4 regions of the Streptococcus sp. SM5 genome follow, and region 1 is predicted to be linked to each of the others. Evidence: riboswitches for the same ligand, from Rfam matches in the RefSeq annotation. Region 1 holds a riboswitch; each other region holds the start of a gene.

What was found. A riboswitch is a leader RNA that binds a small molecule or an ion and turns the genes downstream of it on or off. The one in region 1 is predicted to bind thiamine pyrophosphate.
Region 2: linked by a shared signal. The riboswitch ahead of thiD (bifunctional hydroxymethylpyrimidine kinase/phosphomethylpyrimidine kinase) and the one ahead of PAN07_RS05995 (thiamine-binding protein) in region 1 are both predicted to bind thiamine pyrophosphate.
Region 3: linked by a shared signal. The riboswitch ahead of PAN07_RS08370 (ECF transporter S component) and the one ahead of PAN07_RS05995 (thiamine-binding protein) in region 1 are both predicted to bind thiamine pyrophosphate.
Region 4: linked by a shared signal. The riboswitch ahead of PAN07_RS13200 (MTH1187 family thiamine-binding protein) and the one ahead of PAN07_RS05995 (thiamine-binding protein) in region 1 are both predicted to bind thiamine pyrophosphate.

What each region holds. Positions count from the first base shown of each region.
Region 1 covers NZ_JAJNSC010000006.1:37,651-40,768, forward strand. The annotation lists gene polA (DNA polymerase I) at 1-1,565, shown strand, start outside; TPP riboswitch at 1,668-1,770, shown strand; gene PAN07_RS05995 (thiamine-binding protein) at 1,840-2,130, shown strand; gene PAN07_RS06000 (ABC transporter permease) at 2,093-2,851, shown strand; gene PAN07_RS06005 (ABC transporter substrate-binding protein) at 2,889-3,118, shown strand, end outside.
Region 2 covers NZ_JAJNSC010000009.1:62,529-65,646, forward strand. The annotation lists gene PAN07_RS08395 (hydroxyethylthiazole kinase) at 1-4, shown strand, start outside; gene thiE (thiamine phosphate synthase) at 1-629, shown strand, start outside; gene thiD (bifunctional hydroxymethylpyrimidine kinase/phosphomethylpyrimidine kinase) at 778-1,569, opposite strand; TPP riboswitch at 1,653-1,750, opposite strand; gene PAN07_RS08410 (CopY/TcrY family copper transport repressor) at 1,934-2,329, shown strand; gene PAN07_RS08415 (cupredoxin domain-containing protein) at 2,340-2,711, shown strand; gene PAN07_RS08420 (heavy metal translocating P-type ATPase) at 2,721-3,118, shown strand, end outside.
Region 3 covers NZ_JAJNSC010000009.1:56,352-59,469, reverse strand. The annotation lists gene PAN07_RS08375 (ABC transporter ATP-binding protein) at 1-1,010, opposite strand, end outside; gene PAN07_RS08370 (ECF transporter S component) at 1,011-1,571, opposite strand; TPP riboswitch at 1,727-1,815, opposite strand; gene thiE (thiamine phosphate synthase) at 2,026-2,655, opposite strand; gene thiM (hydroxyethylthiazole kinase) at 2,657-3,118, opposite strand, start outside.
Region 4 covers NZ_JAJNSC010000019.1:61,084-64,201, reverse strand. The annotation lists gene cls (cardiolipin synthase) at 5-1,540, shown strand; TPP riboswitch at 1,648-1,750, shown strand; gene PAN07_RS13200 (MTH1187 family thiamine-binding protein) at 1,827-2,117, shown strand; gene PAN07_RS13195 (ABC transporter permease) at 2,080-2,838, shown strand; gene PAN07_RS13190 (ABC transporter substrate-binding protein) at 2,875-3,118, shown strand, end outside.

The DNA.
Region 1 (3,118 bases):
CTATTTTCAAGGATTTCTTAGAAAAAACATCTTTGAAAATTTATGATTTTAAAAAAACCAAGGTTCTCTTGCGTCGTTTTGGTGTGGATTTGCAGGCTCCTTCCTTTGATAGCCGCTTGGCTAAATACTTATTATCAACTGTAGAAGACAATGAAATTTCAACCATTGCTAGACTGTATGGTCAGACTTTCTTGGTTGATGATGAGACTTTCTATGGCAAGGGTGTCAAGAAGGCTCTTCCTGAACGGGAAAAATTCTTGGAGCATTTGGCTCGCAAGGTAGCTGTATTGGTTGAAACAGAACCTGTTTTACTTGAAAAGCTCAGTGAAAATGGGCAGTTAGACCTTCTTTATGATATGGAGCAACCTCTAGCCTTTGTTCTTGCCAAGATGGAAATTGCTGGGATTACGGTCAAGAAAGAGACCTTGCTTGAGATGCAGGCTGAAAATGAGCTTGTCATTGAAAAACTAACACAAGAGATTTACGAACTAGCTGGTGAGGAATTTAATATCAATTCTCCTAAGCAGTTGGGCGTGCTTCTCTTTGAAAAATTGGGACTTCCTCTAGAATACACTAAGAAAACCAAGACAGGTTACTCGACAGCGGTGGATGTCCTGGAGCGCCTGGCTCCTATTGCTCCGATTGTTAAGAAAATCCTAGACTATCGTCAGATTGCTAAGATTCAATCTACTTATGTAATTGGCTTGCAGGACTGGATTTTGGCTGATGGCAAGATTCACACGCGCTATGTGCAGGATTTGACCCAGACTGGGCGTCTGTCTAGTGTGGATCCAAACTTGCAAAATATTCCTGTACGATTGGAACAAGGCCGTCTTATTCGTAAGGCTTTTGTGCCAGAGTGGGAGGATAGTGTACTACTCAGTTCGGACTACTCGCAGATTGAATTGCGCGTTTTGGCGCATATTTCTAATGATGAGCACTTGATTAAGGCTTTCCAAGAGGGGGCAGATATCCATACTTCGACAGCCATGCGTGTCTTTGGTATTGAGCGTCCTGAGGATGTGACTGCAAACGACCGTCGTAATGCCAAGGCTGTCAACTTTGGAGTGGTTTACGGTATTTCAGACTTTGGTTTGTCGAATAATTTGGGCATTAGCCGTAAGGAAGCCAAAGCCTACATTGATACCTACTTTGAACGTTTCCCAGGTATTAAAAACTATATGGATGAAGTGGTGCGTGAGGCGCGTGATAAGGGCTATGTAGAGACCCTCTTCAAGCGTCGTCGTGAGTTGCCGGATATCAATTCGCGTAACTTTAACATTCGTGGTTTTGCTGAGAGAACTGCCATTAACTCACCTATCCAGGGTTCGGCAGCAGATATTCTCAAGATTGCCATGATCCAGCTGGATAAAGCCTTGGTTGCAGGTGGTTATCAGACTAAGATGCTTCTGCAAGTGCACGATGAAATCGTCCTTGAAGTGCCTAAATCGGAACTAGCAGAGATGAAAAAATTGGTCAAACAAACTATGGAAGAAGCCATTCAACTCAGTGTTCCCCTCATCGCAGATGAAAATGAAGGGGCAACATGGTACGAGGCTAAATAAAAAAGCTATATAGAGTTTGAAGCATTTGTTTTCAAACTCTTTTTCATGTTTTTCTGTAAGCAGTTTCCTTGACATTTTTTTTGTTTTGCGCTATCATATGTCCATATAATATATGGGAGTCTGTGTACAGTCTGAGAGGAAGTGTTAAACTTCGACCGCACCTGATCTGGGTAATGCCAGCGTAGGGAACGATACTTAGTCTAATCTTGACCTTTTCCATATATGGTAAAGGTTTTTCTTTTTATAAAGAGGAAAACGAGAAGAGGAGGTTGTTATGAAAGCAAGCATTGCCTTGCAAGTTTTACCCCTATCACAGGGGATTGATCGGATTACTGTTATCGATCAGGTTATTGCTTATCTGCAAGCTCAAGAAGTGACCATGGTAGTGACACCATTTGAAACGGTCTTGGAAGGGGAGTTTGATGAGCTCATGCGCATTCTTAAAGAATCGCTAGAAATGGCAGGGCGTGAGGCAGATAATGTCTTTGCCAATGTCAAAATAAATGTAGGAGAGATTTTAAGTATTGATGAGAAACTTGAAAAGTATACTGAGACGACACATTAGTCTATTGGGCTTTCTAGGAGTCTTGTCAATCTGGCAGTTAGCAGGTTTTCTTAAACTTCTCCCCAAGTTTATCCTGCCGACACCTCTTGAAATTTTCCAGGCCTTTGTTCGGGATAGAGAATTTCTCTGGCACCATAGCTGGGCGACCTTGAGAGTGGCTTTACTGGGGCTGGTTTTGGGAGTCTTGATTGCCTGTCTCATGGCTGTGCTTATGGACAGTTTAACTTGGCTCAATGACCTGATTTACCCTATGATGGTGGTTGTTCAGACCATTCCGACCATTGCCATAGCTCCTATTCTGGTCTTATGGCTAGGTTATGGGATTTTGCCCAAGATTGTTTTGATTATCCTGACGACAACCTTTCCTATAATCGTCAGTATTTTGGACGGTTTTAGGCATTGTGACAAGGATATGCTGACCTTGTTTAGTCTGATGCGGGCCAAGCCTTGGCAAATCCTGTGGCATTTTAAAATTCCAGTCAGCCTGCCCTACTTTTATGCAGGTCTGAGAGTTAGTGTTTCCTACGCATTTATCACAACAGTGGTATCTGAGTGGTTAGGAGGATTTGAAGGACTAGGTGTTTATATGATTCAGTCCAAGAAACTGTTTCAGTATGATACCATGTTCGCTATTATCATTCTGGTATCGATTATCAGCCTTCTTGGTATGAAATTGGTCGATGTCAGCGAAAAATATGTGATTAAATGGAAACGTTCGTAGAATAAGGATGTTTCAAAAAAGAAAAGAGGAAATCAAAATGAAGAAAACATGGAAAGTGTTTTTAACGCTTGTGACAGCTCTTGTAGCTGTTGTGCTTGTAGCTTGTGGTCAAGGAACTGCTTCTAAGGACAACAAAGAGGCAGAACTCAAGAAGATTGACTTTATCCTAGACTGGACACCAAATACCAACCACACAGGGCTTTATGTTGCCAAGGAAAAAGGTTATTTCAAAGAAGCTGGAGTAGATGTTGATTTGAAATTGCCACC
Region 2 (3,118 bases), on a different contig from region 1:
ATAGAGAGGCGCTTAGACTGTATCTGGTAACCAATCGCTACCAAGATTCCTTGGAAAGATTTCTTGAAAAGCTTGAGACGGCCTGCCGTTCAGGGGTTACCATAGTCCAATTACGAGAAAAAAATCTCACAACCAATCAATATTATCAACTGGCAAAACAAGTCAAGGAAATAACAGATGCCTATCAGGTACCCTTGATCATCGATGATCGTTTGGATGTCTGTCTTGCAGTTGATGCTGCAGGTCTGCATATCGGAGATGATGAATTACCCGTTTCGGTTGCCCGCAAAGTCCTTGGTCCTGAAAAAATCCTCGGTGTCACTGCTAAAACGGTTAAAAGAGCCCTCGAGGCAGAAGAAGGAGGTGCGGATTACTTGGGGACAGGAGCCATTTTCCCGACTACGACCAAGGAAAATGCGCCTATCACCCTGATTTCAACCTTGAAGACAATCTGCCAAAGGGTCGCTATTCCAGTAGTTGCTATCGGAGGTTTGACGTCAGAGAATATTGAACAGCTTATTGGCACGGGCATAGCTGGAGTAGCAGTCGTACGCGATCTGATGCAGGCAGAAGATATAGAGGCAAAAACGCAAGCCTTTTTGACAAAGTTGGATGACATTATTTTCTAATTAATACTCAATGAAAATCAAAGAGCAAACTAGGAAGCTAGTCGCAGGTTGCTCAAAGCACAGCTTTGAGGTTGCAGATAAAGCTGATGTAGTTTGAAGAAGTATAAAAACTCTCTAATTCCCTTAAAGCGGGAACTAGAGAGTTTTTTTAATCTTTAAAACTTGTATGGTTGACTGGGCCAGAACCATGACCGAGTTGAGGGGCGTCTTGGATGGCTTTCGTGATAAAGGCCTTGGCCTTATCAACTGCCTGATAAAGGCTTTTTCCCTTGGCTAGTTCAGCAGTAATCACTGCAGCAAAGGTACATCCAGTACCATGTGTATGACAGGTTTGAATTCGTGGACTTTCCCAGACAAATTGGTCATCCTTGGTAAAGAGGAAATCCTTGGCACCGCCTTCGAGATGCCCACCTTTAATAACAACAGACTGAGGACCAAATTCTTTTAAAATCAGGCGACCAGCACGCTGCATGTCTTCAGGATCATGGATTGAAAAACCAACAATCTCTTCTGCCTCAGGAAGATTGGGTGTAATAATAGTTGCAAGGGGAAGTAGATTTGTTTTTAGGTAGTCTCTGGCACTGGTATCAATCAGGGTGTCTCCGCTTGTTGCGACCATAACAGGGTCAAGGACGTAGGGACAATCCAGCTTTTTAAGATAGGGCTGGATGATTTCCATAATTTCGGTAGTTGCCAACATCCCAGTTTTTACAGCCTGAGGTGGGATATCCGAAAAGACACTCTCCAATTGGGCTTTCAACATTTGAGGAGAAACGTGCTCGATTAATTGAACGCCTCTGGTATTTTGAGCGACAAGACTGGTCACAACGGCCATTCCATAGACATCTCTAGCTTGGAACGACTTTAAATCAGCCATAATGCCAGCACCACCACTAGGGTCAGTCCCTGCAATGGTCAAAGCAACAGGTAAATAAGTCATCTAAAACCTCCCAACCAACTGAAGTTTGTATTCTCAAGAACAAGCAAGTCTGTTTTAGGAAGGTAATAGAAGACTGCTAGTCCCCATTATCATTTCCACTTCCATCAGCTAGCATTACCTAGATTGAGTCAAAGGGTCTAACAGTCGTTAATCTCAGCTTTACGCACCCCTAGTGGTTGTTTTCTTTTTTCTTTAGTATAGCATATTTTTATAGTTTATATAGTAAGATTTGACTGAAAATCCTTTATCAAATGATTAAAATTCAATTTTTCAAAGAAAAGATTAATTTCATAGTTGACAAATGTAGATTTTAAGAGTATACTGATAATTGTAATTGACAAATGTAGATTTTGGAGGTGTGCTAATGCAGATTTCAGATGCAGAATGGCAGGTCATGAAGATTATTTGGATGCAAGGAGAGCAGACTAGTACGGATTTAATCAGGGTTCTAGCGGAGCGGTTCGACTGGTCCAAGTCGACCATTCAAACTCTTTTGGCTCGTTTGGTTGAGAAAGAGTGTCTGACAAGGAAAAAAGAAGGCAAGTCTTTTGTTTATTCAGCCCTTTTAACTTTGGATCAAAGTCGGGATTTGCTTGTCCAAGATATCAAAGACAAGGTTTGTTCCCGTAGGATTAAGAACTTACTGGTTGATTTGATTATGGAATGTGATTTTACTCAGGCTGATTTGGCAGGCTTGGAAGCTGTGATTTCTGAGAAGAAATCAAGCGCTGTGACAGAAGTAAGATGTAATTGTATGTAAAGGAGACGTCATGTTAAATAGTATTGTAACCATTGTTTGTATTGCCCTTATCGCGTTTATCTTGTTTTGGTTTTTCAAAAAGCCTGAAAAATCTGGACAAAAGGCCCAGCAAAAAAAGGGCTACCAAGAGATTCGAGTGGAGGTCATGGGGGGCTATACGCCTGAGTTGATTATCCTCAAGAAATCAGTGCCAGCCCGCATTGTCTTTGACCGCAAAGATCCTTCACCATGTTTGGATCAGATCGTATTTCCAGACTTTGGTGTACATGCGGATCTGCCAATGGGGGAAGAGTATGTAGTGGAAATCACGCCTGAGCAGGCTGGAGAGTATGGTTTCTCTTGTGGCATGAATATGATGCACGGTAAGATGATTGTAGAATAGGAGAATGATATGACTGAAATTGTAAAAGCAAGTCTTGAAAATGGTGTTCAAAAAATCCGTATCACGGCAGACAAAGGCTACCATCCAGCCCACATTCAACTGCAAAAAGGAGTTCCTGCTGAGATCACCTTTCACCGTTTGACACCTTCAAACTGTTATAAGGAAATTCTGTTTGAAGAAGAAGGCCTCTTGGAACCAATCGGCGTGGATGAAGAGAAGACAATTCGTTTTACCCCTCAAGAATTAGGTCAACATGAATTTTCTTGTGGTATGAAGATGCAAAAGGGAAGTTATACAGTTGTTGAGAAGACTCGAAAATCTCTATCACTTTTACAGCGTTTTTGGATTACTAGTATCTTTACTGTGCCTCTTGTAATCCTCATGATTGGGATGTCGACAGGAGGAAT
Region 3 (3,118 bases), on a different contig from region 1:
TTTCTTTCAGAATCAGGTCCATCTAATTGAAGTTCCTCTCGCAGACTGACTCTGATAAACTGCTTCTCAGCTTCCTGAACAACACCCGTCAAGTCACGATACAAACTCTTTTTCTTTTTCAGGACTGTCCCCTTCCAAGTAATTCGTCCTTTATACTTTTGAAATTGAAGAATAGACCGAAAGAGGGTTGATTTCCCGACACCATTGTCACCCAGGATACAGGAAATTCCTTGGTAAAATGTAAAATTCACAATCGAAAAGAGGGGGTAATTACCCAGCTCACAAGTCACACGATCCATATGAAATAGTTCTGGACTAGAAGCAATCTCCTTTGAAACAGCCTGTGTCAGCTCAGAGGTAGGGATTTGATTTATTTTCCTTAGTTGTCCGTCTCTTAGCTCCACCATATGGTCGATATAGGTTTCATAATCAGATAAATCATGGTCGCACAAAATAACTGTCTTCCCATTAGAGGCCAACTCTTTTAGAATCTCCAATATCTCGATTCTACTCTTGCGGTCAATAGAAGCGAAGGGCTCATCCAAGAGATAGACCCTAGGATTCATAGCAAAGAGAACAGCCAAAGCAGCCTTTTGCTTTTCCCCACCTGATAAGTGATGGATGGGACGGTGCAAGATCTTCTCGCAGCGACATTGCTGGACAACCTCTGCTATTTTAGAATCAATTTCCTGAACGGGATGCCCGATATTTTCCAAGGTAAAAACCAGCTCCTCAAACAAGTTCTCCATGGTAAATTGATGATTGGGATTTTGAAAAAGAATACCAACCGTCTGGACACGTTCGACGATAGAAAGCTGACTGACCTCGCTCCCATTTATCAGGACTTGACCGCTATAGGGAAGAGAACTGACTTGGGCAATCATTTGAAAGAGACTAGATTTTCCCGAACCACTGCTCCCAACTAACAAGGTAAAGGCTTGCGCATGAAAAGTAAAATCAATCGGCTCAGAGAAGATTGGGGACTGAATCGCTCGTAGTTCCAGCCCCATCTATGCCTTGCCCCCAGCTGCAAACTGATGATAAAGTTTGACAATGGCACGAACCAAGATAGTACAGAAGAAAAAGACAGAAATAAAGCGCACCACAAGCAAGGAAAGGACAAAAGGCACTGAAAAGGCGTAGTAACCTAACTTAATGTATTCATAGACAAAGCTAACAAGCGTAATCCCAATACTATTGGCAGTTAGAGAGAGCCAACTTTCATAGCGATTCTTGGTTACGATAAAACCAAGTTCACTTCCCAAACCTTGAACCAAGCCAGACAAAAGGGCACCTAGACCGAATTGGCTACCATAAAGGACTTCAGCAAGCGCAGCTAGCACTTCTCCAATCGTTGCGCTTCCCACTCTTGGAACAAAGATGGCCGCAATGGGCGCAGCCATACACCAGAGACCAAAGAGGATTTCATTGGCAAAGGCCTGCAAGCCAAGAGGGGCTAAAATCAGAGTGAGGATATCAAACAGATAGCCAGATCCCACAAAAACGCCACCAAAAAAGATAGACAAGAAAGCAAGTAAGATAACATCTTTTAATTGCCATTTTTTCAACATAAAAAACTCCTTTTTTAAAGAAAAGTGGGGCATTCAAGGAGACCTACCTAAATGCTTTGTATCATCTTCATCCAGTTTCGTAAAAGAAAAAACTCTAATTACAGATAGGAATTAGAGTTCAGCTTACAAGATTAGATGGTTAGTTTCTATAAATACAAAACCATTTCACATTTCCCTTCGCCAGTCTTAACTGTATCAGGTTCAATGGGTATCATCTCAGCCTAAAGCACCCCAAATGTCTTTATTATTTAATTATATAAATATTATAACAAACGATTTATTCTAGTTCAAGAAATTGAACTGGGAAACACACTCTTGCACTCACAAAGATAGCAAGTCTTTCTTTTGCAAAAACCAAATGTCTTGTTTGATAGATTAGCTATTTAAACTAAATCTGGACATATCTTTTTAGAAAAGGAAAACTTCCACTTACTTAGAATCCAAGGATAGATACCTATTGTTCACTCATTTCTCGAACAGTTTTTTCTATATTTTTTGCATACGATATTGCTGAAATGATTGAAACACCGTCAACATTGGTCTTCATAATGTCTTTAATATGTTGCGTCTGTATCCCACCAATTGCAACTAAGGGCATTTGTGGCAGTAGTTTTCTCATCAATTTAAGACCTTCATAACCTATAGCACCACCAGCATCGCCCTTTGACTGGGTATCAAATACAGGACCAACACCCACATAATCTACATATTCAACTTTTGATTGTTGAAATTCGTCCTCGTTTTTTATAGAGAGACCAATTATTTTATCTGGCATCAATTTTCTAATTTCATCAACTCCAAGGTCATCCTGTCCTACATGTACCCCGTCAGCATCTATTTCTAATGCTAACTCAATATCATCATTAACAATAAATGGAACATTATATTTTTTACAAAGATTCTGTAGTTTTATTGCTAATTCGACTTTTTCTTTACCGTCTAAGGCTCCCTCACCTTTTTCACGGAATTGAAATAAGGTTATACCACCTTTTAAGGCTTCCTCAACGACCGTATATAGATCTTTTCCTTGGCAAGTAGTCGTTCCACAAATAAAATATAGTTTTAGTAATTCTTTATGAAACATTTTACTTCACTCTTTTGAATTCCTTTACATCTTCGTCTGTAATCTCATATAAGGCATTTATAAATTCAACTTTAAATGTTCCAGGAAGATGCCCATTTGGACGTTTTTCTGCCATTTCTCCAGCGATATTGTAAACCAACATTGCTGTTTCTAATGATTTCAATTCTTGACCTTTTTCAAGTCCGATAAAGCTTGCTACTACAGCACCTAATAAGCATCCAGTTCCAATAACTTTTGGCATCATGGAACTACCATTATGAATCGTTACCACTTCTCCATTTACCGCAATGGCATCCACTTCACCTGTTACTATTATAGGAATATTGAACTTCTTATTTGCTGCTAGAGCAATTTCATCAATATTATCTACGCCCGCACTATCTACTCCTTTAGATGCCACATTTATCCCTACTAAAGAAGCAATCTCGCCAGCATTTCCCCTAATCGCTGCTAGTTTATAATT
Region 4 (3,118 bases), on a different contig from region 1:
AGCTATGGGTTTTAGAAAATTTCGATTATTAATGTCAAAGTATGGTTTTAGTATAACAATCATACTGATAGAATTAATTCTGATTTTTGGTTTGTTTCTATTCTTAAGTCAGATTGTTCCACATGTTTGGTGGATTATTCTTGTTGTATTGATAAGTGTAGCGACCATTCTGTCTATTGTTAATAGGACTATGACTCCAGAGAGCAAAGTTACTTGGCTTTTAGTTGCTTTCGTTCCGGTATTTGGTCCATTGCTTTATATCATGTTTGGTGAGAGAAGATTATCAAAAAAAGAACTGAAACAACTTCAGGAGTTAAACACTATCGCATTTCATGAAGATAATGGTAACGACCTCCATCAGCATCTACAGGAGCGGGATAAGTCAGCTTATGGTATTATAAAATCTTTGCTGAGCATGGATAGTAATTCAGAGGTCTATGACCAAACTGCTTCTAAGTTTTTTTCTTCTGGCGAAGATATGTGGCAGCAAATGTTAGAGGACTTAAGAAGTGCAGAAAAGTTTATTTTTCTTGAGTACTACATAGTTGACGAAGGGGTGATGTGGGACAGCATACGTGAGATTCTTGAAGAAAAGGCTGATCAGGGCGTTGAAATTATGATGCTCTACGATGATATTGGCTGTATGGTTACTTTGCCAGGAGATTATACACTATACTTGAGATCCAAAGGGATTGAGGCACATAAGTTTAATAAAGTAATTCCTCGTATGACAGTAGCTTACAATAACCGTGATCACCGTAAAATTTTAGTGATCGATGGGCAGATTGCCTATACTGGGGGAATCAATCTAGCGGATGAGTACATCAATCATATTGAACGTTTTGGTCATTGGAAAGATACCGGTATTAGGATAGACGGTCCGGCTGTTCAAGCCTTTACAAGATTATTTCTTATGAACTGGTATATTAACGGTGGAGATATTAGTAATTTTGACCAATATCGTATAGAGAATCAAGCTGTTTCGGCTTCTGGCTTATGCATTCCTTATGGAAGCGGACCTAAGCCAATTTATAAATCTAAGGTAGGGAAAATAGTTTATCAAAACCTTATCAATCAGGCAACAGATTTCGTCTATATCACAACTCCTTATCTAATCATTGATTATGATTTGACGGAAGATATAAAAAATGCAGCTATGCGCGGTGTAGATGTAAGAATAGTTACCCCCCATATACCGGATAAAAAACTCATTCAACTTGTAACACGAGGAGCTTATCCTGATCTTTTATCAGCTGGGGTACGTATTTTCGAATATACTCCTGGATTTGTTCATAGTAAACAAATCATTGTTGATGGTCGGTTTGCAGCTGTAGGTACGATTAACTTAGATTATCGTAGTTTGGTTCACGACTATGAAAATGCAGTATTACTGTACAAAACAGATTCAATAGCAGATATTCACAAGGATTTTGAAAATATTTTTGAACAATCTCAAGAAATCTTCTCTGACACCATAAATCCTACTTGGTATCAAATGTTGATAAAAGAAGTGACACAGTTATTTGCGCCTATGCTGTAAATAAAATGGCTGAAATGCAAATAATATTAGTGTAAGAGGCGAATGAACGCCTCTTTTTATATGAGCAGAAACCTTGACATTAGGCCATTATTAAGCTATTATATATCCATATAATATATGGGAGTCTGTGTACAGTCTGAGAGGAAGTGTTAAACTTCGACCGCACCTGATCTGGGTAATGCCAGCGTAGGGAACGAATACTTGGCCTAATTTTGCACCTTTTTCATATATGAAAGAGGTTTTTCTTTTTTTACAAAGGAAAACTGTAAATTAGAAGGAGGTTTTAATGAAGGCAAGCATTGCTTTACAAGTCCTGCCCTTATCACAGGGGATTGATCGTATAGCGGTAATTGATAAGGTCATTGATTATCTGCAAACTCAAGGAGTGACCATGGTGGTGACACCCTTTGAAACAGTTTTAGAGGGAGACTTTGATCAACTTATGCGCATTCTAAAAGAAGCGTTAGAAGTAGCAGGTCAAGGGGCAGACAATGTTTTTGCCAATGTGAAAATAAATGTAGGAGAGATTTTAAGCATCGATGAGAAACTTGAAAAATATAATGAGACGGCATATTAGTCTGCTAGGATTTTTGGGTGTCTTATTTCTTTGGCAGGTAGCGGGTTTCTTAAAACTCTTACCAAAGTTTATATTGCCGACACCACTTGAAATCCTTCAGTCTTTTGTTCGTGACAGAGAATTTCTCTGGTACCATAGCTGGGCAACCTTGAGAGTAGCTATACTCGGTTTGGTGTTGGGTGTCTTGATAGCCTGTATCATGGCCGTCCTTATGGATAGTCTGGGCTGGTTAAATGACTTGATTTACCCTATGATGGTGGTTGTTCAGACCATTCCGACAATTGCTATAGCCCCTATTCTAGTTTTATGGTTAGGTTATGGAATTTTGCCCAAGATTGTTTTGATTATCTTGACGACTACCTTCCCTATTATCGTCAGTATTTTAGATGGTTTTAGGCATTGTGACAAGGATATGCTGACCTTGTTTAGTCTGATGCGAGCAAATCCTTGGCAAATCCTTTGGCATTTTAAAATCCCTGTCAGCCTGCCCTACTTTTATGCAGGTCTGAGGGTCAGTGTCTCCTATGCCTTCATCACAACAGTTGTATCTGAGTGGTTGGGAGGCTTTGAAGGACTAGGTGTCTACATGATTCAGTCCAAGAAACTGTTTCAGTATGATACCATGTTCGCGATTATTATTTTGGTATCGCTGATTAGCCTTCTAGGTATGAAGCTAGTCGATATCAGTGAAAAATATGTGATTAAATGGAAACGCACTTAAAGAGCGTTTTGAAAAAAGAAAAGAGGAAATAAAAAAATGAAGAAAACATGGAAAGTGTTTTTAACGCTTGTAACAGCTCTTCTAGCTGTTGTGCTTGTGGCTTGTGGCCAAGGAACAGCTTCTAAGGATAACAAAGAAGCAGAAGTCAAAAAGATTGACTTTATCCTAGACTGGACACCAAACACTAACCACACAGGGTTGTATGTTGCCAAGGAAAAAGGTTATTTCAAAGAAGCTGGAGTGGATGTTGACTTGAAATTGCCACCAGAAGAAAGCTCAT